One region of the Candidatus Clostridium eludens genome, then DNA from elsewhere that is predicted to be linked to it. Evidence: riboswitches for the same ligand, from Rfam matches in the RefSeq annotation. Region 1 holds a riboswitch; each other region holds the start of a gene.
What was found. A riboswitch is a leader RNA that binds a small molecule or an ion and turns the genes downstream of it on or off. The one in region 1 is predicted to bind S-adenosylmethionine.
Positions count from the first base shown of each region.

Region 1 (10,517 bases):
CACTCAACTTTTGCATTATTTCCTAAAGCTTTTTCAAAACTCTTATTGTGTTTTCCAACTAATGCCTGAGAATGAGTTATATTCGGGAAAAATCCTATTGCCACCCTTGTACTTTCACTAGATTGCTGATTATTGCTGCCGCAGCCTGCTAAAACACCTACAATTGATATTACAGCTAAAATTGATATTATTCTTTTAATTTTCATTAAAAACCCTCCTTAAAAATACATTTAATACTTATTTGCCTCTTTTCTTTTAGTACTTAATATACTCTCATTATGTTCCTCATCCACTATATGCCATTTTAATTCATCAGCATTTTGTTCTACGTATAGGCAGGAGCCATTTCCTCCTATGTCCGATGCCAAATAATATTTAATCGCCCTGCTTACACATTCTTTAATACAGGCTGCACATCCCCAGCAATTTTTTTCATATTTTATATATGCCCTACCCTGCTGATCTTTATATATTAAACTTCCTGGACAAACCTCCATACACTTAAGACAGCCTATACATTTTTCTCTATGAATCTTTATGCTCATATACTTCGTCCTTCCTGACTATATCTCTAAATATAATTTCTATCTTCCCTTTTCTATAAACTGAATTTACATATTTAATCCAATTTTTATTATCTTCATAAGGAAAATCTGCATTTTCTTCATAACATCTCCATCTAGTTTCATGCCTGGCCTTTAAGTGAGCTATAAGGACTTTACATATATATAATCTATCAATTAATTCATATATAAACATTAATTCATGACAATCACAAGCCTTTAAAGTACTACTTATTTTAAGTAATTCACCTATTCTCTTCTCAGCTATATTTAATTTTTTTTCATTATAACTATAGCCCTGTGATATACCACCTGCATATTCGTCCATGTTTTTTTGCATAGCCTCTTCTAATTGTTCAACTGTATAAATATTATCTTCATTTTCAAAAAAACTATTAACTACATTCAATTTAGTTTTTAACTCTACATCATCCAAGTGCTGAATTTTCCTATTTTTAATATATTTCACTGCTGAATCTGCCGCTATTTCTCCTTCTGCAAAACACCCTGTAACATATTTTTTAGGGCTGCCACCGCTTACATCTCCTGCAGAGTAAAGTCCTTTTAAAGTAGTACACCGCTTTGTATCTACCCAGTATCCACTGGCAGTGTGACCCCCTACTATATAAGGTTCTGTTCCTTCAATCTCTACATTTTCCATAGAAGGCATACTCTTACCATCTATCCACTTAAGTACTTGAGAAGGTGCCATATTTAAATAAGCCTTAAACAAATCCTTTTCTTCTGATTTATTTATATCTTTAGTTTTCAAGAAACAAGGACCTTTCCCATTTTTATTTTCCATTACTGTAGCCCAGAGCCTGTTTATTGTAGTTTCCTTTCCATATTTTTTTACATATTCTTCTCCATTTCCATTTATCTGACAAGTTCCAATGCCCTGAGCAATAGTACCTGTAGGTGCTATTGTATCTTTACATCTTAGTGCTATAAACCTCATTTCAAAAGTAGTCATCTCTGCTCCTGCCCGTATTCCCATAGCATAACCTGCCCCTGTATTAAAGGGTGAATACCACATTTTATGTCTTGAAAAGTTAGGATTATTAGGTTTATACAGTCCTGATGCTCCTCCAGTTGTACATATTACAGCCTTTGAATAAATGGCAAAAAATTTTTCCTCATAGATTGAAAATCCATAGGCTCCTATAACTTCTTCATCTTTATGTATATAATCTATAATATTTATTCCGTTTATAACTTCTATATTTTTTTGCTTTTTTACTTCTTCTGCAAGTATTGGCTTAATATTTTCACCATTTATTTTTATACTCCTTTTTCCCCTTTTCACATAGTTCCCTTTTGAATCCTTCAAAATTGGAAGTCCCATTTTCTCTATTTTTTCAGTTACTTCATTCAGTTTTTGAGCTAAAGTATAAACCAAGTCTTCCCTTACAACCTGATTAAATTCTCTCTTTACATAATCCACAAAGGACTCTGGAGTTTCACCTTCAGTTATATATGCATTTAAGGCATTAACTCCCGCAGCCAGACAACCACTTCTTTTTATATTTGCTTTTTCTGCCATTATAATACTCACGTTTGAATCTTCAGCCGCCCTGAGTGCTGCAAAACAACCTGCAGTGCCTGCCCCCACTATTAAAATATCAGTAGATAAAACCTGAAGTTTTAATTTCATTTCATCACTCCTATTTTTACGAAACTTACTTGTGCTTTTATAAATTTAGATAATCTATTATTTCATCCACACACTCTTCTAAACCTTTCAAATGAGTAGGTATTGTAAGTTCAGGATTATCAGGTATCTCGTAAGGGGAATCTATGCCTGTAAAATTTTTTATCTCACCTATTCTAGCCTTTTTATAAATTCCCTTGGGATCTCTTTTTTCACAGACTTCAATGGGACAGTTTATATATACTTCTACAAAATCCTTTCCAAGCAGTTTTCTAACTTTCTCTCTATCCTCTTTAAAAGGTGAAACGAAAGTGGCAATTGTAATTATTCCTGCATCCACAAAAAGTTTACATACTTCTGATACCCTTCTTATATTTTCTACCCTGTCTTCTTTTGTAAATGCAAGGTCCGAATTCAAACCATGTCTTAGATTGTCTCCATCTAGCAAGTAGGTAAGCTTACCCATACAATATAATTTACTTTCAAGTGCGGAAGCCAAGGTAGATTTGCCTGAACCAGACAATCCTGTAAACCAAATAAGTATTCCCTTTTGATTTAATAATTTTTCTCTATGCCTTCTATTTACATCCATCTTATGCCACACTATGTTAGTTGACTTCATATTCAAAAAATCTCCCTCCCATTATTCAAAATAAGTACTTATAAGCTTACATTTCAGCAGTATAAAATTACATAATGTTATACTAATCCTACTATTCTTATGCTTTTCACCATTTTAGTAAGAAGTATGTTCACTTTTAGTTAATAACACATTTAAGTTTTATAAGATATATAGCATTTTTACATCTAACACCTTGAACCTTTTCTACATTTTATTCTTATTTAAAATCCATACATTAAGTACTTACCTAGTTAAGATTTACATAATTTCATTCTTTATAATAAATAATTTGACTTCTACCCTTTTTAATTGGTTCAATAAAAAACTTCCTATGGAGAGAACCCATAAGAAGTTGTATCCTATTTTCTCTCATCTTTCAGGTGACATGTTACCTGCTGGAATTAGCACCATTGAATGAAAATGGTCATTCAGGTTGCCGGGCATCATAGGGCCAGTCCCTCTGCCTCTCTTGATAAGAAGTTTCATATTTAATTTTATATTGTATTGTAAAAAAGGTTATATATAATATATAACCTTTTAAGTTTTTTGTCAATATAAAGTTTACTATGTTTAGTGAAAATGCACATTACTCATAGATATAAATTTATGCTTAATAAGAAGAATTTTGATAATTATTTATTTTCTTTATTTAGTTCTTTATCTGTTATAATACAAAAATCAAGTCTTTCTCTGCCTTTATATTCTTGGGTTCCCTTTACTTCTGTTTCTACTTTACGTCCTAAACCAGCTGCTCCTGGTACCCTAAATTCTCTTTTATTGATTTTCTCTATAGGTATTTCTAAGGGTTTATGCAATTGAGGAATCCATTCATAAGGAACCCTATAAGCTCTGTATACCATATTTAGTTTTGATTTTCCCTTGCCTTCATAGGGACTTATGTATTCCCAAACTATTTCATGATCTTTTGTAACCTCAAATATACGGCCGTCTGATCCTTCCGTTATTAACGTGTTTCCATTTGGAAGTCTCTGTGCATTACTTATAAATGGGCTATAAAATCTAACAGCATCTAAGGGTTGTATAAACCCAGCTTCTTCTGGAGTATACTGCCATATTATTTTTAAGGTAATAGGATCAATTTCCAATACTCTGGAATAATCTCTAATTGCATTCCTGTTCCCTTTTGGAGAACCTGGGTTAGGCGAACCATAACCTGCCCAACCTCCATTATCAAATATAAGAATATTTCCTTCTCCTGGCAGACCTTTAGGTATTAAATGCACATTATGCTGTCCTATTATCCACCCCAATTTTATAAGCTCATCACTTATATCGTAATAAGGTCCTATCTTCCATACAATTTTTCCTGTATTTTTATCTATAATAGCTATAATATTGGACTCTCTACTGTCAAGAATAATGTTTTCTGGTGAAAATCTTTTATCTCCCTTGTCAAACCATTTATTAGGTCCAAGTAAAGATATAGAATTAATGTGCAGCCAATCTCCTACACCACCACCCGCTGTCCTTATATTGGGATTAGCATAAAGAACATTTTTAGATACTTCGTTAAATCCTAATTCATCAAAATGTTCATTTGCCCGCCATTCCCAAATAATTTTTCCATCCCATGTAACTTCAATAATTTTATCATCCAAAAGTACTTTATCAGATATTCTAGGATTTTTTACATTTTCATGCGTAAGAATAAGTGTATTACCTTTATCAACTTTTGGTGTTAATCCTGGTATATAATATCCAACTGGATTGCCTTCTCTTTGATAATCATGATGCTGTCTTGCCATCCATTGAGGCCTTTCTCCTGGATCTTCTATGAATTCATTTTTATTAAATTTCCAAACAATATTTCCATTCCAATCTACTTGTACTAAATCCATCATATCTTGGAACCCATAGTCAGGGTTTCTTTCTCCTGTACTTCCCATAACATATCCACCTGGCAGCAGCTTATTAGGAAATCCATGTAAATTTTTCCACAACTGCAGTTCATGTCCATTCATATCTATTAGCAATGCTCCTTCATCTACTGCCTGAAAAATAGTATAACCACTCCATGCCTTTTCAGAATTATAAATTGTTACCCCTGTAGGATAAACACTTGGATATCCCATAGTAATTTCCTCCATTCAAATCTAGATTGTGTTATTAATTTTTATTTGCATAAAGTCTAATAAAAATTAGTTATATCTTAAGCCACTCTTTTTATAGCATCTTTACTATTAACTATCCCATATTTTTTCATAGTCAAACTTGCTGCAGCAACCAATATTTTGTCTGTGAAATATCCCATAAGCCCCAAGCATATCAGCCCTATGAATATCCATTCTGTCTTAAAATATAACCTTGAAGTCCATATCAAATATCCTATACCTTTATTTGCAGCAAGCATTTCTGCACCTACAATGGCAGCAAATGAGCCACTCATAGCCAGCCTTACTCCTGTAAATATATAAGGTATAGCCGCCGGAATTATTACATTAAACATTATTTGATATTCAGAAGCTCCAAGACATCTAGCTGCCCTTATTTTTTCTTTCTGTACACTAGACACTCCAGCTTCTGTATTCAACATAACAGTAAAAGTAGTAGCATACATAATTAAGATAATTTTCCCCTCCTCACCTACACCAAACCAAAGTAAAAATAATGTTAAAAATGCAAGTGCAGGTACAAATCTAAAAAAATTCAAAATAGGATCTACAAACATTTTAACTGCTTTGATTCTCCCCATTAATACGCCTATGGGGATACCTATTAGATTTCCTAAAATCCATCCTGAAACAATTCTACCAAGACTTATAGCAATAAATTGAAAAAGACTTCCATCCTTAATTAAATCTTCTCCACCAAATATTACTCTCAAAGGACCCGGAAAAAAATCTGGATTTGAAAATTTAGATCCTATGCCCCAGATTATAATTATACAAACCCAAGATATCACACCCCACTTTAATAATTTATTAAAACCTTTCATCAATTTTCCTCCTTTATGCCAGTGCACTCTCTTTTTTTTGAATATACATTTCTCCTTCAAATTCATTCAAAAGAGTCTTATATTCTTTATTAAATGAACTACTAGTTACATCTCTTGGATATTGAAAATTCACATCATAAGTTTTATATATTTTAGAATCAGGAGCTCTAGACATAATACCTATTTTCTGTCCAAGTATGAGAGCTTCTTGAATATCATGGGTAACGAAGATAATAGTTTTCTTAGTTTCAAGCCATATTCTCACCAATTCTTTTTGCATTATTCTTCTGGTCTGAGCATCCAATGCTCCAAAAGGTTCATCCATTAATAATATTTCTGGATTATTTGCAAGTACTCGTGCAATTTGAACTCTCTGTTTCATCCCGCCTGACAACTCATTAGGAAATTTCTTTTCGTGACCGGATAATCCAACTAATTTTATATACTTGTGGGATATAGAACTACTTTCTTCTTTTGCTACTTTTTTCATTCTTAATCCAAATTCTACATTTTCTTTTACATTAAGCCATGGAAAAAGTGATGCATCAGGATGCTGAAATACAACTGCCCTTTCTCTCCCAGGTTTTACAACTTCCTTATCATTTATTAATACTTCCCCTTTAGTCTTTTCAATAAAGCCTGCAATTATATTAAGTAAAGTAGATTTTCCACACCCGCTGGGTCCCAATAGAATAAAAAATTCTCCCCCTTGTAGATTGAGATCTATATCTTTAAGAATATAATTAGAATCACCATAACTTTTACTTAAATTTTTAATTATTATTGAATTTGTTTTTGACATTCCAATTTTCCCCCTATTTCATATATAATTTATTTTATATTTTCAGGCTTATAAGTAAGTTTTTGCGGAAGTGCCTCTTTTAAAGACTCCGTATCTATCTTATCTTCTAAACTAAAACCACCTTTAATTAATTTGTTAGTGGATGCGTATTTATATACTTCCTGTAACTGATTCACATCATCGTCATTTAATCTTATATCACTTTTAGCGGCTTCAATATTTTTTTGTACACTATCCTTTGGAAGTCTCAAAGCTTTAGCCATGATTTCAGCGGCTGCTGATGGATTTTTGTTTATCCACTCACTTGCATCATTTAATGCCAGCAATATATTCTTTGTTACATCTTTTCGTTCTAAAAATTTACTATTGGCCATTAAAAATCCACGGGCTGCAAATGGTATATCTGCCACGCTTCCTATGACCTTAGTTCCTTTTACTGTTAAAGCTTTATCTAACAGATTTCCACTAAAAAAGGCAGCTTTAACATCTCCCTTTTGAAATGCTGCAAGAATTTCTGCATCTGAGCTAAATCCCTGTTTCTTTATTTCATCTATTTTTATATTGTATTTTTCCAAATACCTAACCAAAATATATTCAGTTACAGTTCCTCTTTGAACTCCAATTGGCTGTCCCTTTAACTCCTCTGGAGAATTTATTTCGTCATAGGTTACCATTTTAGTTTTATTTGCATCAGATTGTTGAATGAAACTAAAAATTTTCAGATCTCCGCTGCTCAATCTGGACAGTGCTGCATAATCCATAGCTAATCCTATATCAACCTGATTTGTTAACACCGCATCTATAGTATCAATTCCATAAGAATATGGATTAATTTGGGCATCAATACCATGTTTTTTGAAATAACCTTTGTCCCTGGCAACATAAAAGGCACTAGAAAAAGTACTAGAATCTGCTCCTATTTTAACTGTAACTTCCTTTTTGGATGAATTTGACTTACTTTGAGTTTGCGAACCGCCGCCGCACCCGGCAGCTACAATCATCATTCCCACAATAAATAATATGATTAAAGATAGTTTTATACTTTTCACTAACATCTACTCCTTCATATTCATTTTGAAAATTCTTTTCCACTCACCTTGCCATCTTCATTACCTCTCAATTTTTAATTTGGTTTTTATTAAAAATTGCACAATAAAAAGCCAAGCATAACCTATGAATGGAGATTTATATATGATTTAATCTCCACTATAAGTTAACTTGACCTCCAGTGTTTCTAGTCAGTCCAATAAAAAACTTCCTATAGAACAACCCACCAATTCTTTTGTCAATATATAAGGTAATTATTATTTGATTAGAAAATACAAATCCTAAAAAAGCAATTGTTGACCATTCCAACTGCTGCAATAGATTCTTTTCCAAGCTTTGAAACTAATATAGTTGAAACTATGCCAACCATCATAATGAACATCTGTTCCATTATAGTTGGCCATGCTAGTTTTATAATATCCTTTAGAATTTTTTATTACAACATCCATCTACCGCCATTAACATCTAAGCAAGCTCCTAAGATATAACTGGCATCTTCTGATGCTAAAAACAAAACTGCTTTTGCAATTTCCCCTGTGGTACCTAATCGTTTCAGTGGTATATCTTCAAGAATCTTCTCTCTTTCTTCTTCAGTATGGGAATTCCATTTGTTCTCCAATTTTTCCCCACTTATAATTATACCTGGTGCAATTGAATTCACTGTAACACCATAATGCACTAATTCTCTTGCCAAGTGTTTTGTAAAACCTATTACTCCAGCTTTTGCAGCTGCATAATGAGGTCCTCCAAGAATTGATATTGCCCTACCTGCCTGAGATGCGATATTTATTATCCTACCTTGCTTTTGCTTTTTGAAACTTTCAATAACAGCTTTAGAGCAAAGAAAAACACTTTTTAAATTTCTATCAATAACAGCATCCCATTCTTCTTCTGTTAAATCTTTCACTGTTTTTGAACCGCTGTCACCACCTGCATTATTGACTAGTATATCTACTTTGCCATACTTTTCAATTACGGATCTAAATAAATTTTCAACCTCTGATTTTTTAGTCACATCAGCTGTTATTCCATAGCCAGTACCACCATTATCATTTATCTCATCTGCTATTTTTTGTACTTCAGCCTGATTTCTTCCATTTATAATAACCACAGCTTCTCTACTAGAAAATTCTAAAGCTATTTCTCTGCCTATACCTTTAGATGAACCCGTAACAACTACAACTTTCCCTTTAAAACTCATCTCAACCTCCTCCTATAAAATATATCATCTGATAATCACAATACCCTCAATTAATTTATAATTATTTATTTAAATATAGGCAATAATTCATCCTCTATTTTATATAAATCATGGCAAAGCGTTGTAGGCGCAGCGTTACAATCGTACAGTTGATCATAAGTAAATCCTGCTTTTCTAAATATATTATAAACTTTATATGCCATATCCAAATGCCATTCAGGTTCTGGTGTACGATGTCCCTCCAAAGCCGAGCCTGGATTCGGACACCATGCTCCTGCTAAGCATATTACTCCCTTTGACGCAAGATATTCCACTCCTTCTAAGGTAGATTGTTTAGGTTCAATTCCGGCAACTATATTTGATCTTACCCTACCATAACCAAACACCTTTACTGCACGCTCTAGAGCTTTTATCCAGTTCTCCCAACCGCCGCATTGTTCTACTTTACCCGGACAGATACTTTTAAAAATATTCTTATCCCAAATTTCTATATTCATTGCAATTGTCCTATATCCCGCTTCCTTATACTTGTCAATCACTTCAAGATCAAGTGGAGCTCCTATAACTCCCGTTCCATTGAAGTCCTCTAGACCAGTATACTCTTTAATAGCTTCAGCTACATCAATGTAATACTCTACCTCTCTTCGCTCTGCTACAAAACCCCCACTTATAGTAATATGTTTTGCACCATTTTTATAAGCTTTTGCTGCCGTTTCTCCTATCTGATTAGGATACTTCCACTCTATTCCCTCCTTTTCTGCATAAGTATCTTTTGTAGCATTTATATTGCAAAATAGGCAATCTAATCCCTTATCTTTTAATGCACATTCATTACTATAGGCTACAAAAATTGTACCTTCTCTATTGTAAGTGGCTACATTTGACATATCCATACCATCGGAAGTTTTATAATCATAATATTTAGGATGGCTTAAAAATTCTATTGGAAATATCTCATTTTGATTTTCTATGAGATAGTATTTATCATTTTCATACTTAATCTCATACTTGGACTTATTATCCCATCTAAAGCCTACCTTCAATCCTCCTGGTGTACTAAATCCAGTAGGAAATTCAATTCCTACATGGGGATCATGGTCATATTCAAACAATGTATGGATTTGCTTTTGATATTTTCTATCAAAATCCAAATGTTTGAATATGGCAGGATCCACTTTTATTCCTTCAACCATAGCTGCATTTTTTATGGCCAATTCTCCATGAAGCTGTTTTTTTATATTACTCATACGAAAAAATCCTCCTACTTAATTTTATTTAAGAATAGACAATACTACTCTCTAATTCTTTTTTAATTTCATTAATCCTATCAAGTTTTTCCCAAGGCAAATCTATATCTGTTCTCCCAAAGTGTCCATAAGCAGCTGTACTTTTATATATAGGTCTTCTCAAATCAAGATCCCTTATAATTGCAGCTGGTCTTAAATCAAACAACTTATTTATTATTTCCACTATCCTGTCATCACTTATTTTTCCTGTACCAAAAGTGTCTACACTTATAGATACTGGTTTTGCCACACCTATGGCATAGGCTATTTCTATTTCTATTTTATCGGATATTCCTGCTGCCACTAAGTTCTTTGCTACCCACCTTGCAGCATAAGCCCCAGATCTGTCAACTTTGGTTGGATCTTTCCCTGAAAATGCTCCACCACCA
Region 1 covers NZ_JBJHZX010000007.1:109,084-119,600, forward strand. Annotated here, with positions in the region: gene ACJDU8_RS06735 (aliphatic sulfonate ABC transporter substrate-binding protein) at 1-206, opposite strand, end outside; gene ACJDU8_RS06740 (4Fe-4S dicluster domain-containing protein) at 231-545, opposite strand; gene ACJDU8_RS06745 (adenylyl-sulfate reductase subunit alpha) at 526-2,217, opposite strand; gene cysC (adenylyl-sulfate kinase) at 2,255-2,836, opposite strand; SAM riboswitch class I at 3,203-3,315, opposite strand; gene ACJDU8_RS06755 (aryl-sulfate sulfotransferase) at 3,469-4,929, opposite strand; gene ACJDU8_RS06760 (ABC transporter permease) at 5,007-5,792, opposite strand; gene ACJDU8_RS06765 (ABC transporter ATP-binding protein) at 5,806-6,594, opposite strand; gene ACJDU8_RS06770 (ABC transporter substrate-binding protein) at 6,624-7,643, opposite strand; gene ACJDU8_RS06775 (hypothetical protein) at 7,907-8,032, opposite strand; gene ACJDU8_RS06780 (SDR family NAD(P)-dependent oxidoreductase) at 8,078-8,842, opposite strand; gene ACJDU8_RS06785 (radical SAM protein) at 8,908-10,089, opposite strand; gene metK (methionine adenosyltransferase) at 10,118-10,517, opposite strand, start outside.

Region 2 (10,517 bases), on a different contig from region 1:
GTTGAGAGGTATCAAGAATCAGGAAATAAGCAAAAAATATACTACAGGTTAACAGAATCAGGGCAAAGGATATATAAAATTCACAAAGGAATACATGATAAAATCCAACAGGATAAAGAATCTATTATAGATAAATATAATGAAGACGAGAGAGCAATTATATTGAGATTTCTTAACGATATAAACTCTATGATGGACAATACGTTTAAGGATTTTAGGAAAGATAACAGCACGTATTAGTTAACTTAGGTTTGGTCAAATCATGTGAGATTATTTTCTGATAAATTAAATATATTATAATGGAGGGCTTTATATGAAAATTGACTTGAGTTTTAAAGTGGATAAAAAAGCATTAGAAGAGATATTGGATTTGCTAGGACAAGCGAATATGAACCTTGAAAAACAGGGATATATAGGAACTCACTTTGATGTTATGAACAAAGAATTTTCTATAGATAAAGCTATAACAAGGGGTAGAGTATTTGATGTAAGTCATATTAAAAATGGAGAGGTAAAAGTAAATGATCTCGATTTAAGTAGTGTAAAAAAAGGTGATTTTGTAATGTTTTATTCAGGAATTTTAAAACAACTTAGATATGGAACAAAAGAATATTTTTCCACAAATATCGAGTTATCTGATGAGTTGATTGATTATCTTATAGATAAACGGGTGAATTTCATAGGCATAGATATGAATGGAGCACAAAAACCAGCTAATCATCTGCGTATTGATCAGCACTGTGCTGACAGAGGAGTATTTATTATTGAAAATCTAGATAATTTAGACCTAATGCTGGAGAAAGCATCCGGCGAGTCATTTACAGTATATACTTTCCCGGTAAATATGAGTGGATTTTCCGGACTTCCCTGCCGAGTAATTGCTGAAATATAAGTATATAATCTAGCGGGAATCATCAAAAATGACCAGGTATATATCAGATATAGTAATTTATTCAACATTAGCAGCTATAATTTTAGTAAATTAGTAGAAAAGCTAAACAAAATAAGATAAACTATTTTATATATTTTGATTTTCACTTGCTAATCAGAAAACTGAAGGCGAGCTTTCTTTATAGAAATGCTGGCCTTTTTGTTATATTTATAATTAATAGGAGAAGGTGTAAAAAATGAAGGTTCGTGACAGTGGAATGCCTGAACAAAAATACTGGGAAAGTTTATTTAGCGTAGAACTTATTCTTGATAAAATGGAAATAAATCAAGATATAAATTCTCTTGTAGAGTTTGGCTGTGGCTATGGAACATTTACATTGCCCAGTGCTGAGAGGATTAGAGGTAATGTTATTGCCATAGATATGGAAGATGAGATGCTTAATATAGCTTCATCGAAAACTGTTCCTAAAAATAATATAACTTTCGTAAAGCGTGATTTTATAGCTAATGGTACAGGGATACCCGATAACTCGGTTGATTATGTTATGTTGTTCAACATACTGCATCATATCAAGCCATTAGAAATTTTGGATGAGGCATACAGAATACTTAAGGTAGGGGGAAAGGCCGGTCTTATTCATTGGAATTATGATCCAGATACTCCAAGAGGTCCAAGTATGGATATTCGCCCAAAGCCTATTGAAATGAAAGAATGGGCATTAACAGCTGGATTTAAACAAATAGGATACAATTATATTAGCTTACCGCCTTATCACTATGGATTCGTTGTATATAAGTAATAGATACATTTACAACATTACTACAATTTGGACGATATATTCTGGGGTAATTCATTAAACACATTTGGTACTAAAGCTGATGCGGAAACGAGAGATATGAATTTACATATTCAAGAGATATAGTATTACAACTTTTGAATGAAATAAGAAACTCTTTTGGACGTACAAAATAAGCATTATCTACAATAGTGAAAGTTCGCATCCCTTATTAACTGCGATGTTAGAAAATTTATATAAAGCGAGGTAATATTATGAGCAATAAAAATATATTTGAAGGCAATCGAGCCGCTTGGAATCAAGCTTCGAAATATCATCAAAAGGCAAGAAAAAATTCATTGCTAAAGAGTTTTAAAAATCCTGAGTTCACAACATTTAACAGCGATTATGATGATGTTGTGGTTAACAAATTGAAACATATTAATTTTGATGGTGAGATCATAGCTCAAATGCAATGCCAAAACGGTAGGGAGTTGTTGTCGCTCATGAAGTTTGGCGCAAAAGAAGCGATAGGGTTTGATATTTCCGATATCGCTATTTCCGAAGCCGAGCAGCTTGCCGAAACAGCAAAGCTAAATGCAAAATTTGTAAGAACCAACATATTGGAGATTGAAGATAAATACAACGATTACTTTGACTTTATATATATTTCAGAGGGGTCGTTGCAATGGTTTCCCGATTTGAATAATTATTTTAATGTGTTATCAAGGCTACTAAAGAAGGGTGGACAAATATTGATTTCTGAGATACATCCATTTGTTCATTTCTTTGATAATGGATTTGATTTTGAAAAACAAAATCTTGATAAGTTAATTTCTTATTTCAAGAAAGGACCTTATAATTATGCGACAGGGATGGATTATGTTGGTGGAGTAGAGTATGAGTCAGACGAGTGCTTTTGGTTTATGCACAAAATATCTGATATTATAAGCGCTATACTCCAAGCCAATATTGAGATACAAGAATTTGATGAGTACAATTTAGGAAATTCAGATAACGAAACACTGAAATTGCTTGACGAATTTCCGCTTAGTTATATCCTCATTGGAAAAAAGAAATAATTGTTGTTTAGAATTGTTATGCAAAGATAGGTGCCAATCAATGAAAAAATGGCCGGCCCAGATTACTGTTTCAAAAGTACACCTTGCAGCCAAGGGTGCACCAGAGGGGTACAGCATCTTTTTTGTATCCTCAAGGCATATGGAGGATACAATAATTTGAGAGTAGGATTGGTAAGAGAATCTAAAAGTTAATTCGCATCATTCTTATGGGATTTATTAACCGTAAAATCTACGATATTTGTACGCCAAGCGAAGCTTGGTATTTCTGATAGAGTGGAAGTCTCTATAGGACAGGGTCTAACCAACCAACCTTATCGAGTGTTGCGCCGAAACTGGTAACAAATAGGTGAAGTGTACACAGAGTAGCATGTAGGCCATAGGGAAAACCGTAATTCCTGAAGTATATTCAGCTCCGTTAATAGATGAGACTGCAAACAGTCTTAAAATGCAGATGACGACATGTTAAGTATCATGGAAGTCAATACAATACATGACAGTTGGAAAGATTTATTCTACGGAATTGCTTGATAAAGCATTTGAAGATGTAAAGAAATGTAATGCTAAATTTAGTACAGTGATAAATAAGATATCGGTTGAAATGATAGGTGAAAATGAAGAATCAATTATTATAATAGAACACGAATTTATTGCTACAACTCAAGTAATGATAAATATATCAAGAAAAAGATTATGTAATCAAGCATCAAAGGAAACGAGGGAAGTATGGCAAGAAGTATTGAATTATATTAAAGATGTAGAACCAGAATTGTATAACGTATGTGTGCCAGACTGTATATATCGAGAGTGGTGTTACGAGTATAAATAATGTGGTTATCATAAGACCGAGGCATATAAAGAACAATTAATGAAATATAGAGATGGTATTAATTAAGTGTTTCATGTGTAAAAATACATTATATAATGAGGTGAATGCATGAATGAACATTTTGTAAAAATACTGAAACAACTTGGAGTTGAAGATAATGCTGCAAATAGTATATCAAATAATATACGAGAGGAATATTTAAATTCAACTAAGTGGCATATTTATGAAGATACTGTCTTTTGCTTAAAAAGTACTATGGAAAAGGGATATTGTAATGTAATCGTTTCAAATCATGTACCAGAATTAGAAGAACTAGTAAAAAATTTAGGTATTAGGGATTATTTTATAAAGATATATTCTTCAGCACATATAGGATATGAGAAACCTAATATAAAAATATACCAAAAAGTACTTAGTGACTTAAACGATGTTGAAAGTACAACTATGATTGGTGATAGTTATATTGCTGATATACAGGGAGCAAAAGGTGCAGGTATTGATGCGATTTTAGTAAGGAAAAGCAATGATTATAACTATGATAAATATTTTACTTCATTAATTCAATTGGTTAATTTTATATAAGTCTATTATTCCACAATATTTTAACAATACAGCGTATGAAAGAGGTAAAACAACTCTATAAATAGTAAATTTAAAAAGGAGAAAACATGGATAGTGTATATGTAAGTTGCCCCGAATTTGAAAATAAACAATTCAACTTAAGATTTATTTCTATTGACGATTGTGATGACTTATTAAAAGTATATTCTGATAAAAAAGCAATTCCTCTATTTAATAGTGATAATTGTGACGGAGATGATTTTTATTATGCTACACATGAAAGAATGAAGCAGGCTCTTGATTATTGGAAATTCGAGTATGACCGAAAAGGTTTTGTAAGATGGTCTATTATAGATAAAAAATATAATGCTGTAATTGGAACAATAGAATTATTTCATAGAGAATCCAAAGATTATTTTAATAATTGCGGGCTTCTCCGTTTAGATTTGAGAAGTGATTATGAAACAAAAGCCAATATAATAGATATTTTAAAATTGATTATTGATAAAACTTATTCATTGTTTGAATGTAATATGATAGCAACAAAGGCACTTCCTATTGCAACCGAAAGAATAAAGGCTTTGAAGGAATTAGATTTTTCACCTACTGAAAATAAGTTGATTGGTAATGGTGGGATGGAATATTCATCATATTATTTTAAAAAGAGATAAACTGCCTAACTATGAGATAAATGAAATTAAGTTATTTAGTACTATACCAAATGATTTAACTTATCCCTTCATCCAGCCATTTTTATATAATAAAGTAATAGAATTTCTTAAAAAAGTATAGTTATAAGTTAATTCGCACTTTTCATATTTTGTTGATTAATTGAGATTCTACGGTATTTAAACAATAGTAAAATATTATGAAGAAAATTCATATTGAGTGAAAGGAATTTGTACGATGAAAATTGAATTTACAAAAGCAACAATTGATGATGTTGATAAATTAATTGATGTACAAAATCAGAGTTTCTATGCTGATTTTGTTAAATACGGAGAATGTCCTGGATATAACCATTCTAAAGAAAGTATGACTAATATTGTCCTAAACAAAATAACATATAAAATAATTTGTAATAATCAGATAGTGGGTGACATTATTATTAGAGATAATAATGATAGCACGTATTTTCTTGGAGGTATTTTTGTTATACCAGATTATGAGAATAAAGGGATTGGACAAGAAGCTATTAAATTTATAGAAAGTCAATTTCCCAATGCAACTGCTTGGATTTTAGAAACACCTGGGGATAAGAAGAGAAATCATTATTTTTATAAGAAAATGAGCTATACTATCGTAAAAGAATATATGGATGGTTCTGTCAAAATAGTATTATTTAAAAAAGAGATGAACTCAACAAAATAAGTATAATTTTAGTACATGTATAACTCAAATTTTTCTTGATGTGTGACAAAAAAGTAATTTTTTGCGTAATAAATTATATTTCATAGTAGTTGATAAAATTTGATGTAGAGGTGTCATATGGAAATAACAATAGTAAAGGGAAGCCTGGATTATATAAATGATTGTGAAGTTGCATTAGCAAATTCTGAACTGGGGATAAGATATTTTTCTAAAAAAGGAAGTGCTCGAAATGCATTAGAAGAAGGATTTGCTAAAGAAGAAATATACATTGCTATGGATATTAATCAGAATTATAAAGGATTCATATGGTTCATTTTAGATGGAATATTTCATTCATTCCCCTATCTACATATTATTGCAGTAAAGCAAGAAAGCCGTAATCAAGGAATAGGTAAAAAACTATTAAAGTTCTTTGAGGATAATTGTTTCAAAGAGTATAGTAAACTATTTTTAGTAGTTGCAGATTTTAATCCAGAAGCAAAAATGCTGTATGAAAAAATTGGGTACATTCAAGTAGGTGCTATACCTAGTTTATATAGGGAAGGAATAACTGAACATTTAATGATGAAATCAAGAGAAGTGAACCGATAACAATATTTTTCTGCTTGAAATAAAAAGCAATATAATATTTTCAATAGTACACATTCTTCTTATTAAATGGTGCGGCAAGAAGTCGCTAATTAGTAGCGGTTTATAGGAAACTGCGTCAGTTATTAGGCGTATCCCCGCTTGAGACTGCATACGGAGCAATCTGTTTGTAGGTTGCATGAGAGTTAAGTACCTAATGTTACTGCTTTACGCAGGAGCAGTACAGGGTTAGGAGAAAAGTGGAAAGTATAAACGAAAAGTTGAACCTTAACGGATTTTTCGTGCCGGGCATACTAACTTGTTTGAGGTAAAAAGGCGGCTTGAGCCGGATGTGTGGAAACATACAAGTCCGGTTCTTTCTGTATATAATCACCATCTGTGCATTTATAATATCTCCATATTCCACAGATGGCTCCTGTAATTCTTCATCATTCATAAAATAGTTTGAATTAAAACTTATTTATTTTAAAAACTCCTTATATAATAAACTGGGTTGAATACCTTTATTGTTTTGATATTTTTCACTTTTATATCTAGTATATTCTCCTTCTATTGCATGATAGTAAGTTTGGCATATTTCAACGTTTGGATATATTTTTATTGGTTGTATGCAAAACATTTCTAAAGTTCAATACCCTTTAAAACCAACATCTCCAAATCCAGCGGTAACATGGATAAATAAACCGAGTCTCCCTACAGAGCTTCTACCCTCAACCATAGGAACATATTTATCAGTTTCTGTGTACTCTACTGTTCTACCTAAATAAAGTTTATTAGGTTCTAGCAAGAATCCTTCATTGGGTATTATAATCTCTCTTGTAGAGTTAACTTTCTTCATATCAAGAATATTTTCTTCATAAACAAGTAATTTATTATGAAGCCTTAAATTATAGCTATTAGGGTTGAGTTGTTTTTCATTAAAAGGTTTTATTATAATTTCTTTGCCCAATTTATTCTGTATTTCTTTTCCGCTTAATATCATTTAAACTCTCCTTTTGCTTCGTATAATTTTCATTTTGCCTATTAATTATTTTGCCATAACTTATTTAGTATATAATATATCAAAATTTATGATAAAGTATTTAATGCATTGGTAGAAGAAGATTATAAATTCTTAACTAATACATCTTATCTTTATGTTAAAAATTGGGATGGAAATTGAGAAAAATATTTAGCTTGAATAAGAACTAATTGCCAAGTAGAAGCCAATCAAGAGAAACATTAAGTGCCTTAGCAATTGCAATTACCTCATAATCAGCTACGAATCTATCACCAGATTCAATTCTTGATATAGATATTCTATCAAGTTTTACATTCATAAGTTCTAATTTTGCAGATAAGTTTTCTTGAGTTAAAGCAGGGCTAAACATATGACGAGCTTTTTTAACCCTAGAGCCTATAACATTTTTACTTCCTTCATGCCAGTATATTTTCAAAATACTCCACCGCCTAATGTGCTAAAGATTAACTTTCAAATTGATTTTACATTTCTATACTGATAGGATGTTGCTAAAGATGAACATATACTAAAAAATTAACATAATTGTATTGGAATTAACAGCAATTTATTATAATAATACTAATTAACTTAAAATAGTTATTATGAGGAGAGTTCTATGGGAAAGCAATTGTGTTCACACATGGCTGAATCGCTTCAGAAAATTACTTATTAGATTTGAGAAATTAGATTCCTCATATATTAAGTAAAAGTTTATATTGACAAAACATTTCAAAAGTTATATCATTTATATATAATTTTGGAATAAGTCAATTAAATATAGAATTTCTTATCAAGAGAGGCAGAGGGACTGGCCCTATGATGCCCGGCAACCTGAATATGTACATTTACGAATATATTCAATGGTGCTAATTCCAGCAGGTTAAACCTGAAAGATGAGAGAAACAAAGAATATAACTTCCTATAGTTTCTCTGTAGGAAGTTTTTTGATTAACTAGACAAACTAGAGGTCAAGTTTTGTTTATTATAGAGTTTTAGTCAATAATCTCTATAATATTTAACTTTGACCTCTTTATTTATTAATGATTTTAATGTTATTAATTTAAAATTATATAAATTTTACATGAATGGAGGATTTAATTATGAAAAAGCCAAAAATATTTATGTTATTTTTAGCCAGTCTGCTAACTATATTCGCATTAGCAGGCTGCGGTGCAAAGGCAACTAGTACATCAAGCTCTTCTGCACCTAAAACAATTGTTATAGGAACAGGAAATGCATTTAAACCATACTGCTATTTGGATGATAAGGGTAACCTTGCCGGTTATGAATATGAAGTCTTGAAGGAGGTTGATAGACGTCTTCCACAGTATAAATTTGAATATCAAACAATGGACTTTAAAAATGTTCTACTTAGTTTAGCTTCTAAGAAAGTAGATATAGCTGCACATCAATTTGAGAAAAACCCAGAACGTATACAAAAATATCTTTTTTCTGATGAAAGCTACACTACTTTTATTCTAAGAATAACTGTTTTGAAGAATAGAACTGATATAAATTCTATTAAAGATTTAGAGGGTAAAACTGTAAATGTATCTCCAGGTAGTAATGACGCATATGTTTTAGAGAAATATAACAAACAACATAATAATGCCATCAAACTAGTTTATTCAACACCAGATAATGCTACTCTAGTTAAGAATCTTGAAGATGGAAGAATAGATGCATTTATTTCCATTAAGAGAATAGTAGCTGATTTAAATAAAACTTATGGAGATAAACTTAAAACAGTAGGAGATCCTATAGCTACTTCAAATACTTATTATATTTTTCGCAAAGACGATACTCAGTTAAAGGCTGATATAGATAAGACAATAAAAGCCATGAAAGCAGATGGTACATTGTCAAAGATATCAAAAGATGTCTTAGGTGGAGATTATACAACAAATGATTAATAGATATGAAATACACTATGGTGATATCATACGTTCTGATAATGTCTGTAAAACAATCCAAAATAATGTTAAAGGTAGGAGATAAATATGGGAAAGTTATTTGACATTAGATTAGTATTTGAGTATTTGCCACAATTGTTATCTCGCCTTCATATCACCCTATTGATTGTATTGCTGGCAACTGTAATAGGTATATTTTTAGGAATGATTTTAGCTTTATTTCGTATCTATAAGATACCTATACTAAATCAAATATCAATTGTTTATATATCCTTTATGCGAGGTACGCCTATAATTGTGCAAATGTTTATAGTGTATTATGGTCTACCAGTGCTTTTTATGCTTATAGGCATTGATATTAATAAATGGGATAAATTATTTTTTGTAATAATTACCTATGGCTTAAATGCTGCAGCTTTTATGGCTGAAGTAATAAGATCAGCTATAATAAGTGTATCAATAGGCCAGACAGAGGCTGCTTATTCAGTAGGAATGACAAGGATACAGACTTTCCATCGAGTAGTAGCACCTCAGGCACTATTGATTGCTTTACCAAGTCTTTCAACTAATATGGTAGGTCTTCTTCAAGACTCCTCTATAGCTTTTTCACTTGGAATAATTGATGTAATGGGAAAAGCACAAACCATAGGAGCTAGAACCTATCATACACTTGAGGGCTATATAGGTTCAGCATTAATTTTCCTTGTGCTAAGTATTCTTGTAGAAAAAGGTTGTACTGTTATTGAAAAAAAGGTTACATATAAAAAAATAATAGGTGATGGTAGGTGAAAATATGGGATTTGATATTGGTTTCATGTTTGTAGCACTTAAAGCAGCAATTAAATATACTCCTATAACGCTAATAATGTCATTTGCATCACTAGTACTAGGTTGTATTATAGGAACTTTCATTGCATTAACAAGAGTATTTCAGGTTAAGATACTTAATAGATTGTCACAAGTTTTTGTTGTAATTATAAAAGGTATACCAATTGTACTACTGATTTTAATTTTGTATTTTGCAGTAGTTCAAAGTTTTGATGGGCTTGCAGAAAAATTTCACTGGTCATTACGAGCTAAGGATATACCTCTTATTTATATAGCAATTATAGCATTATCATTATTTGCTTCAGCAAATATATCTGAAGCAATAAGAGGGGCTCTTCTAGCTGTAGATGAAGGACAGTATGAAGCTGCTTATTCTGCAGGGCTTACAACGGGCCAGACTTTAAGACGAATTGTATTGCCACAAGCACTGCCTGTAGCTGTACCTATGTTGTGCAGCAGCTTAATAGGTCTTATTAAAGGTTCATCACTTGTATTTATGATTTCGGTAACTGATCTTATGAATGCAGCATTAATAACAGCAACTTCAAATTATAAATTTCTTGAAGCTTATGTAGCAGCAGCAATAGTTTATTGGGTTATTTGTATAGTAATTGAAAAATTATCGTTTATATTGGAGAAACGTCTTAGAATCTACAGTAAGGGGGAAGTTCTTTGATTGAG
Region 2 covers NZ_JBJHZX010000008.1:43,260-53,776, reverse strand. Annotated here, with positions in the region: gene ACJDU8_RS07205 (MarR family transcriptional regulator) at 1-240, shown strand, start outside; gene ACJDU8_RS07200 (cyclase family protein) at 314-892, shown strand; gene ACJDU8_RS07195 (class I SAM-dependent methyltransferase) at 1,128-1,691, shown strand; gene ACJDU8_RS07190 (class I SAM-dependent methyltransferase) at 1,943-2,749, shown strand; gene ACJDU8_RS07185 (hypothetical protein) at 3,240-3,575, shown strand; gene ACJDU8_RS07180 (HAD family hydrolase) at 3,684-4,157, shown strand; gene ACJDU8_RS07175 (GNAT family N-acetyltransferase) at 4,244-4,807, shown strand; gene ACJDU8_RS07170 (GNAT family N-acetyltransferase) at 5,043-5,507, shown strand; gene ACJDU8_RS07165 (GNAT family N-acetyltransferase) at 5,625-6,098, shown strand; partial or broken gene dcd (dCTP deaminase) at 6,556-7,077, opposite strand; gene ACJDU8_RS07155 (helix-turn-helix domain-containing protein) at 7,283-7,531, opposite strand; SAM riboswitch class I at 7,880-7,995, shown strand; gene ACJDU8_RS07150 (transporter substrate-binding domain-containing protein) at 8,196-9,008, shown strand; gene ACJDU8_RS07145 (amino acid ABC transporter permease) at 9,096-9,797, shown strand; gene ACJDU8_RS07140 (amino acid ABC transporter permease) at 9,802-10,512, shown strand; gene ACJDU8_RS07135 (amino acid ABC transporter ATP-binding protein) at 10,509-10,517, shown strand, end outside.
Region 2: linked by a shared signal. The riboswitch ahead of ACJDU8_RS07150 (transporter substrate-binding domain-containing protein) and the one ahead of cysC (adenylyl-sulfate kinase) in region 1 are both predicted to bind S-adenosylmethionine.

Region 3 (10,517 bases), on a different contig from region 1:
ATTTAATACAAATTGGTTAGATCCGTTTAATAAAGTACCTGAAATTGTTAATGAATCATCAGTAACGTTAAGTTTTAAGTCATTTATTGCTGAATTTGATACATAGGCAGAAACCATAATATCACTGGATGTTTCTGAGATATCTATAGTAGGTTGAACCGTAATACTGTGTATCATTGGATGATGGTGATGGCATATCATGTTATTAAAAACTCCACTTGCCATTTGATTAGCTTGAGATGCGAAAATGTATGGTGTAGTAACCATCTGATAAGGGCTTAATCCAATTTGAGAATTTATCATCTGGTTTGCCATAGCCTGAGGAGTACCGAAAGTATTGTTGAGTCCAGGATATGCAGTAATTCCATAGTTAACAGCAGCACCGGAATTCGAAATATTTGATGACATTGGAATAAATTTTAATTGTTGAGCGTTAACTCCCTGTTGATTGAAAGTATTAGTGTTAATTTGCATAATAATGTACCTCCTAAATTTTTAAAAATTTTTTACAGTACTTATTATTCTATATAAAACGGAAAATTATTCAAAAATTATTTAAAAATATTGGGATAAATGTCTAGTGTAACAAAGTATATTTTTAATACATAGAATGTATGGGATAAATATATATTAGGAAGGAAAAGCTTATTATGCCTTACAATTACTATAGACAGTGTCCTGCAACTCATTATCCATATACTATACAATCAGGTGATACTTTAAATAGGATTGCATACAGATTAGGGGTTAGTGTCCAAGGAATAGTGGCGTCAAACCCGGGAATAGATCCCTATTATCTGAGAGTAGGGCAAGTTATATGTATACCAGCTTGTCCGCCAAATCATACATCAAAAATACTTCAGCCAGGTGATACATTATATAAAATAGCACAAGCATATAATGTCAGTGTTGAAAGTATTTTAGAATCAAATCCAGGTGTTGATCCCAATTATCTAAGAGTTGGCCAGCGTCTGTGTATACCTTTAGTTTGTAATTCAGAATGCCCGGATTATGAAGAGACTATAAAAGCTATGCAAAATGACATTAATATGCTGAAAGCTGAAAGTAATGTTCAAAAAATTTCCCAGTCCAATTATGGAAATTCTACTAAAACAACTAATGTTTTGAAAGTAACAGATACACAATTGCAGTTTGATGCTGTACCTGTAACTTTTTCAGGTAATTATGAAGGTCACTACACAATAGGAAAAAAATATCCCTATTATACTGATGCTGCATCAGGAGGTCAGAGAGGTATAACTGTGAAGGATAACTTTGGAGTGTGGCACTCTTTTGGATATCATGTTCCTTTACCTTAATAATAAGTAGATAATATTTTATTTCACTTAATGCACCTGTAAATTTAAACTGGTGCATTTTTAATTAATTTCAATATAATTTTGCCTGTTTACATAAAATAAAATATAATAAATATAAGGATAGATGATTAAGTTTGAAGAAGGGCAATGGTTATGAAAATAAAAATTATTATAGCTGATGACAATTCTTTTGTAAGGGAAGGCATGAAGATAATTTTAAATACTTATGATGAATTTAGTGTATTAGCTACCTTAGAAGATGAAAAAACTGCTGTAGACTACTACAAAAATAATTCAGTGGATATAGCTATTTTAGATGTGAGAATGCCTGGTATAAATGGAGTGGAAGCAGCCAAAATTATATCTGAAAGTACAAATACAAAACCCATGATACTTACAACCTTTGATGATGATGAGTACATACTTGATGCTGTGAAAAATGGAGCTAAGGGATATCTTTTAAAAAATAATGATCCGGAGAAAATAAGAAATGCCATAATAAGTGTATATAATGGTAATAATGTTATGCAGGATGTGGTGTTTAATAAAATAAAACAAAATTTAAAAGAAGATAATAGCTGTAAAAAAATAGATAAAAGTATTTTTACAGAAAGAGAATTAAATATTATAGAGCTCATTGCCAAAGGTTATTCTAATAAGGAGATATCTAAAGAAATTTTTATATCAGAAGGGACTGTTGCTAATTACATAACTTCTATTTTGGGCAAAACTTCTCTTGAACATAGAACTCAAATAGCAATTTATTATCTAAAGAGTAGGTTAGAGTAGAGAATATTATGGAATACTGGATAATTATAAATAAAATCATATTAATTTTATATATTATAATACAATATACAAGTTATCCTAAGAATAATGAAGCAATTATGGTGTTGGGGCTGCTCATATATGTTTCATTAAATACCTGTATTTATATATTAAAAGAGCATAGGCATAAGAAAATATTCACAGCATTATCTATAGCACTTATTATTGTAGGATATGTGAAAATAGATACTGTATTTATTATATTTTTTCCTATGAATGTATATGAATTGGGAAATTATTATACGGATAAAAGTATAAATATTCTATTGTTGGGGTTCATTCCTGCTGTATTTATGTCTAGGAGTCTATTACCTGTTTATTTAATGGTATTAGCATTTAGCTTTATTATATTTACCATGTCCAGTATATATACAAATAGACTTTTAAAGTTAGAAAAGCAAGGTGACAGCATGAGAAAAGCCATAGATAGATTGACTAGAAATTTTAATGAAAGCAGAGAATATTCAAAGCAAGTAGAATATACCTGTAGGTTAGAAGAGAGAAATAGGTTGTCTCAGACTGTGCATGATAAAATAGGGCATTCAATGACTGGCGCCCTAATACAAATGGAAGCGGCAAAATCTTTAATGGATACAGATATAGAAAAAGCTAAAGAATTATTGTGTAATTCTATAAATATATCTAAGCAGGGTATAGAGGACATAAGAATTACTCTTAAAAATTTAAAACCCCCTAAAGAACAAATAGGAATTAATAGATTAAAGTTAACCATAGATGAGTTCATTGGAAAAAGTGGCGTAAAAACTTCTCTAATTTATAAAGGAGATATGGATATTATAACATATGTTCAGTGGAAGATAATTATTGAAAATACTTCAGAGGCACTGACCAATTCCATGAAATATTCAAAAGCCTCCAGCATATTGGTGAATGTAGAAGTGTTTAATAAATTTATAAAAGTGGAAGTGAAAGACAATGGCATAGGTTTTAAGATAATAAAAAAGGGCCTTGGCATAATTGGCATGGAAGAGAGAACCGGGGCTGTGGGGGGTAAAATAATAGTAGATGGAAGCAGTGGATTTTCAGTAACTACGCTATTGCCTATCAAGTGATTCTTAGGTTCAGGTGGAGTTTGCTTATGAGAAATACTTTTCTCCATCTGAACCTTATTAACAGTATTCTTAGTGTCTTTAGCACTTAGAATACGTTATCCTTTAGGGGAAGAACTTATCCAGGCGCGTAGCACCTCTTATCCCCCACTTTGATAGAAAAGCAGAGAACCAAAATTTTTAATTTTGTGTGAATCGCTTTCACAGAGTGCGGTGGGGGTGTTAGCAATGGTAGCGTTCGGATACATAGATAGGACTATTAAAAACTTCATGAATATATAAATGTAAAAAGTGAATATTCTCATGTATTAAAGGTGAATTTATATACTAAATAAGTTTGCCTTTTTTTTATATAATTAATTCATGAAATAGTTAATTATCAATTGAATGGAGGGGTGATTTTATGAAAGCATTAGAAATAAAGAACCTTACTAAAAAATATGGGGATTTTATAGCAGTAGATAATATATCCTTGTCAGTAGAAAAAGGAGAAATATTTGGTTTTCTAGGTCCAAATGGTGCTGGAAAGAGTACAACTATAAACTTAATTTCAGGGCTTTTGAGAAGCAGAGAGGGAACTATAAGGATTTTGGATAAAGATATAAAAAGAAACAGTAGATTTACAAAAATGAATCTTGGCATAGTACCTCAGGAGCTAGCAATTTATGAAGAGCTTACAGCTTATGAAAATGTGAAGTTTTTTGCAGGATTATATGGAATGCGGGGTACAGAGCTGAAGGAGAAATCTGAAGAGGCACTTAAATTTGTGGGGCTTATTGATAAGAAAAAAGAATACTCTAGAAATTTTTCAGGAGGTATGAAGAGAAGGCTTAATATAGCCTGTGCCATAGCCCATAAACCAAAGCTCATTATAATGGACGAACCCACTGTGGGAATAGATCCTCAATCTAGAAAGTATATTTTAAACTCTGTTAAAGAACTGAATAAAATGGGATGTACTATAATCTATACTAGTCATTACATGGAAGAAGTTGAGGAAATATGTTCTAGAGTGGCTATAATTGATCATGGAAAAATAATAGCAGACGGAACAAAAGATGAATTAAAATCAATAGTTACCAACACTAATGAATATCTGTTTAAAGTAAAATCTGCAGATGAATTAAATGAAGATGATGTAAAAAAAATAAATGGAGTAATTTCAGTAGAAATTAGGGATAACTTAGTTAAGGTAAATTCCTCTGTGGAGATCAATAATTTAAATAAAATAATTCAGTATTTTATAAGTAATAGTATAGAAATAAGAAATTTAGAGGAAAAAACTCCTAATTTAGAAACGGTATTTCTTATGTTAACAGGAAGAAAATTAAGAGACTAAAGGGAGGTGGAAATAATTGAATATATTAAATATTGCATTTAAAGAAGCGAAGGAGAGTATAAGAGATGTAAGAACTCTGGTATTTATGCTGGCCTTCCCTATAGTATTGATTTTAATACTGGGAACAGCTTTTTCATCTGTTTTTGATAGTGACAATTCAAATGTTGTATCTAAAGATAAAATAAATATATTATATAGAAATAGTGAAAGTGAACAATTTTCTAGGTATTTTAGTGAATTTATGAATCAGGGCAAAAAGGAAGGAATGAATTTCACTGCCTCATCTAATAAGGAAGATGCTTTACTTAAGGTAAAGCAGAATAAATATAATGCCTATATTGAAATTAGTAAAGAAAGTGTAAAGCTATATGAAAATGATGGGAATTCTATTGAAAATAGTATAGTTCAAGGAATGCTTGAAGGATTTATAGGTAAATATAATTTAATTTCAGAGGTTATGAAAGTTAATCCTCAGGGTGTAAACAAAATTGCAGCTGCGCAAAATAAAGATGATTATATAAAGGAGGTTTCTTTAAATTCTGGGAAAGCTCCAGGTTCTATGGATTACTATTCTATGTCTATGAGTACTCTCATAGCACTATATGCATCAATTAGCAGTACTTCTTTAATGAGAAAAGAGAGAACTAAAAATACGGCCTTAAGGCTCATGGCTGCACCTGTAAGCAGAAGTGAAATTTTGGTGGGTAAGGTGATTGGGTCTATAGCACAGAATGTTTTTTGTGTATATATTGTAGTGGCTGTAAGTAAATTTGTATTTAAGGCCAATTGGGGACAACATATAGGTCTTGTATTGATTGCATTGCTCACGGAGGTAATATTAGCGGTGAGCTTTGGCCTTGGGATAAGCTATATGGTAAAAAGGCAGGAAGTGGTAAGGCCAATTGTAATAATTTTAATTCAAGTGGTAGCCTTTATAGGAGGAGCATATTTTCCAGTAAGTACTTCCGCAAGCTCTAAAAGTTTCATGGATATAGTTGTTGCTATGTCTCCTCTCACGTGGAATAATGCAGGATTAAGTAAACTTATTTATGCTAACGATACTGGAGCAATTTTACCAATAGTAACTTTAAATATAGCAATAGCCTGTGTGTTTTTACTAGTTTCTGCAGTAGTGGCAGGAAAAAGGGAGGGCATTTAATATGAGGGATATATTATGGCTGGTTAAAAATAGTTTAAAAGTTACTTTTAGAAAGAAATCCAATATAATTTTCTATGTACTGCTGCCCATAGTGGGAATTATTATAGCCTTAATGGCTTACGGCAGCTCTAATGAAAGTATATCCAAGATAGGTATAGTTAATAATGATAATAACTATATATCAAGGGATACCGTGACTTATCTTAAGAGTTTGGATAATTTTAATGTAAGTATTATAGGTGCATCAGAAGTAAATAACAGTATAACTTCAAAAAAATTAGATTGTGTTGTAGTAATTAATCCTGGATTTTCTGAAAGTGTATACAGGGGAAAGCCTGAAAATATTCAGATAATTTCTATAAAAGGAAAGCAGAGTACAGCTTATGTAAAATATCACCTCTATAATTATATAGATAATATTGCAGCTATGAGTAGTGCGGCCCATGGAAATAAAGATGTATTTTATAAAATGTACAATAGTTACCATAAAAATAGTTTTAAGCTGTATGTAAGCTCTGTAAAGGATAATGCAAAATATAAAAATATAACTAACTGTGCTGTAGGATTTTTGCTCATGATAATTTTAATGTCAGCCACAAATTTAGCTGAAATAATATTAAAGGAAAAGGAAAATAGAACTTATTTTAGGATATTTTCTTCTCCGATAAGCTCTAAAAAATATATATTTGCCAATATAATAGTGAATTTTTTAGTCATTACAGGAGAGATAATTTTAACTTTAATATTATTAGCGTATGTATTTCATATAAATATGGGAGTTTCATTTTTCAAGATGTTTTTCATACTTATATTATTTGTACCTGTAGGAATTGGATTTGCTGAGCTTTCAGTGTCTTTTAGCAATAATTCTGCTAGTGTTTCGGCAATGCAAAATTTAATAATAACCCCTACCTGCCTGATTTCAGGATGCTTTTTCCCGGTAGAATATATGCCTAAGTATTTTCAGAGAATATCGGATTTTATGCCGCAAAGGTGGGTATTAAGCTCAATTTCAAGTTTGCAAAAGGGAAATTCAATTTACAGCATATACTTAAATATTGCTATAATATTGGCTTTTGCTGCAGCTTTCTTTTTAATATCCATGTACAAATTTTCAAGAAATAAAGACCTAAGAGATTTTAGCTAAAAATTAGCTGCGGTGAGTATATTAAATAAAAAAATGCTTACCGCAACTATATTATTGTCAGCACTAGTTAAGATTTGCCTTTAAATGAAGTTCCGCAGTTTTTGCAGGTTATAGTTATTCTTCCTTTCTTTTTTGGTACTCTTAATTTTTGCTTACAATTTGGACACTTAAATATTTTATAGTATTTATTTTGATTCATTGAATTTCCAAATCCCTTAAATCTATAAATTATGGGTGAAATAAAATTTTCGTAAGCTTGGAGTTCCCTGTATCTTTTGTATTTATTTTTTGAGAGACATCTCCAGCTGCTGTATATAATAAACACAAAACCTAATGTATAGGCAGGTCTAAGAAGAAAAAGTACAAGTCCTGCAATATAAAGATGTTTAGAAAGTGTATCAATACCGTAGCTGTCTTTAAAGTAATAAGAAATTCTATCTAAAAATTTATTCAAATTTACCACCTCTGTAAGTAAAACTTCATAATAATATAAGTTTACATAATATAATAAGCCATTTTTAGATAATTATACAACATAATTTTGATTTTTGCATTATTTAAAATCAAAATTCATTTTGAAAATTAATTTACTATTGACAAAATAATTTAGAAATTATATGATTATATGTAAATCAATTGTTATATGTGTCAGTTGTAAAAATTTAAAATGAAATTTCTTATCAAGAGTAGCGGAGGGACTGGCCCTATGATGCTCGGCAACCTGAGTGTATTTATAAATATATTCAATGGTGCTAATTCCAGCAGGTGAAACCTGAAAGATGAGAAACGTAAGGAATGTAACTTTCTGTAGTTTCTCTTATAGAAAGTTTTTTTATTTGATTAACTAGACAAACTAGAGGTCAAGGTTTACTTATTATAGAGTTTTTAGTGCATAATCTCTATAGTATATGAGCTTTGACCTCTTTATTTATCCCACTAAATTTAAAAATTATTTCATTACATATATATCTATATAATTATTATGAAAGTATGCCCAAATTACCAAAAGGAGGATTTTTTATGAGTGAAAAATTTGGAATAGGAACAAAAGCAGTGCAAGGAGGGTATTCACCTAATTCAGGTAATCCAAGAGTGGTACCCATAATTCAAAGTACATCATATAAATATGATAGTTTTGATGAAGTAGCAAAGGTAGCAGCAGTGAGTGCAGATGTAGAAGCACTGAAAACAGGGGGATATTTGTATACAAGAATAGGAAATCCAACAGTAACAGCCCTTGAAAAAAAATATATAGAACTACAAGGGGGGGTTGAAGCAATTGCCACCGCATCAGGACAATCCGCAGTAGTTTATTCTATAATAAACATTGCTAATGCAGGAGATCACATTATTGCAAGTTCAAATCTGTATGGAGGTACATACAATCTTTTTAATACAATTATCCCTAAATTGGGTATTAATGTTTCTTTTGTAGAGCCAGCAGCTTCTGAAGAAGAAATTTTAGCAGTAAAAAAGGAAAATACTAAACTAATATTTGGTGAAACTATAGGAAATCCAGGACTTAATGTACTAGATTTTCATAAATTTTCTTCTATAGCAAGAAAACTAGATATACCATTTATTGTTGATAATACTATAGCAACACCCTATTTAACAAGTCCCTTTGAATATGGAGCAAATATAGTTGTTCACTCTACTACTAAATATTCGGATGGACATGCAGTGTCACTAGGAGGAATAATTATTGATGGTGGAAACTTTAATTGGGCAAATGGAAAATTTCCAGATTATACAACCCCAACTGGGCCAGCAGTTTTGGTATTTGTTGATGCATTTGGAAAACGTGCTTTTTCAGGAAAGTTGAGAACTAATCTAGTAGAAGAATTTGGTGCGGCACCAGCTCCATTTAATGCATTTTTAACAAATTTAGGATTAGAAACATTACATTTAAGAATGGAAAGGCATTCATATAATGCTTTAAGTTTAGCTAAATATCTCCTGCAGCATCCTAGAATTGAATGGGTGAGATATCCTTATTTAGAATCAGATCCAGAATATGAAAGGGCTAAGAAATATTTGAAAGGTGGAGGAAGCGGGATTCTGACTTTTGGTGTGAAAGGAGGAATTGAGGCGGCAAAAGCTGTAGGTGAAAAGTTGAAATTAGCTTCTATAGTTGTTAATTTAGGTGATGTAAGAACATATGTAATTCATCCTGCAAGTACAACTCATTTGGCATTATCAGAGGAACAACAAAGGGCGGCAGGGGTAACGCCTGAATTGATTAGAGTGTCTGTGGGGATTGAAGATATTAAAGACATAATAGCAGATTTTGAGCAGGCTTTAGATATATAAAATAAATAGCAAATCTAGAAAATATAAAGGAGGAGTAATGTGTGAGTACAAATGCAGCATATAAGTCTGACACGTTTTTCTATAAGGATTCTCAAGATATAAATTTTTTTACTGAAAAATGGTGTCCGACTGAAAATCAGAAAATATATGGTGTAATACAAATAGCTCATGGTATGGGAGAAACTACTGATTATTATAGAGAATTTAGTGAAGAGATGGCTAAAGCAGGTTTTATAGTATATATTAATGAGGCACGTGGACATGGCAGAACAGCAGGAGATATAAATGAACCTTCTTATATGGAAAATGCAGGATACATGGGAGAAGACGGAATAAATTGGATGGTTGAAGATATTAAAATATTAACGGATATTATCAAGGCAGAAAACCCGGGATTGCCAAATTTTCTTTTAGGTCACAGCTTAGGGTCAGTTTTGGCTCAGATATATGCATATAAATATGGTGATGAAGTAAATGGAATCATATATTCTGGTACTACCGGCCCAATTCATATAAAGAAGATAATAAAATTGACTGAAATATCAAACAGGGAAGTGAGGAAAGTTGGAAGAAAGTCTGTAAGTACTGAAGCTTCCAATGCATTTTTTGAACATTTTAATGATGAATTTCAGCCTCCCAAGACGGAATATGATTGGCTAACAAGTGATGTTGATATGCTTGAAAATACACTAAGTTCTCCTTATGCTGCAATAGAGTATAAAGCGGGCTATTTTGATGATTTATTTAATGCTTTAAAGGATATACATAAACCTAGGGTTATTGAAAAAATACCTAAAAACTTACCTATATTTTCAATATCAGGGAGCAAAGATCCTTTTGGAGATAATGGCAGGGGTATAAAGGAACTGTTTAAAATATATAAACAATATGGAATTGAAGATGCCACTTATAAAATATATGAAAATGGACGACATGAGATGCTTAGAGAAGTAAATAGAAATGAGGTGATGAAAGACTTACACAATTGGTTATATAATCATATATAGATGAAATTAAAGAATTCCAGTAGATATTGTCATATCCTAAGAGAATTATTAATAATATAAAATAACTTTCTATAGTTTTTCTATAGGAAGTTTTTTATTTGATTAAGTGGACAATTTGTAGATATGGCTCAAATAGATTTCTTAATCGTGCATTAAAAAGAATTTTTATATTTGAATTTATTTTCTAAAAATAATATTATTAATAAATAGAATGAATTTTGGGAGTGTATATATTTGAAATTTATGAAAAAATATATAAATAAGTACTGGAAAGGATTTTGTCTTGCTATATTTTTTCTTTCTATTGAGGCATTATGCGATTTAATGCAGCCTAC
Region 3 covers NZ_JBJHZX010000022.1:14,439-24,955, reverse strand. Annotated here, with positions in the region: gene ACJDU8_RS14750 (Hsp20/alpha crystallin family protein) at 1-474, opposite strand, end outside; gene ACJDU8_RS14745 (LysM peptidoglycan-binding domain-containing protein) at 651-1,319, shown strand; gene ACJDU8_RS14740 (response regulator) at 1,473-2,108, shown strand; gene ACJDU8_RS14735 (sensor histidine kinase) at 2,117-3,220, shown strand; gene ACJDU8_RS14730 (ABC transporter ATP-binding protein) at 3,621-4,556, shown strand; gene ACJDU8_RS14725 (ABC transporter permease) at 4,573-5,715, shown strand; gene ACJDU8_RS14720 (ABC transporter permease) at 5,717-6,862, shown strand; gene ACJDU8_RS14715 (hypothetical protein) at 6,930-7,316, opposite strand; SAM riboswitch class I at 7,537-7,648, shown strand; gene ACJDU8_RS14710 (O-acetylhomoserine aminocarboxypropyltransferase/cysteine synthase family protein) at 7,883-9,175, shown strand; gene ACJDU8_RS14705 (alpha/beta fold hydrolase) at 9,217-10,182, shown strand; gene ACJDU8_RS14700 (ABC transporter ATP-binding protein) at 10,417-10,517, shown strand, end outside.
Region 3: linked by a shared signal. The riboswitch ahead of ACJDU8_RS14710 (O-acetylhomoserine aminocarboxypropyltransferase/cysteine synthase family protein) and the one ahead of cysC (adenylyl-sulfate kinase) in region 1 are both predicted to bind S-adenosylmethionine.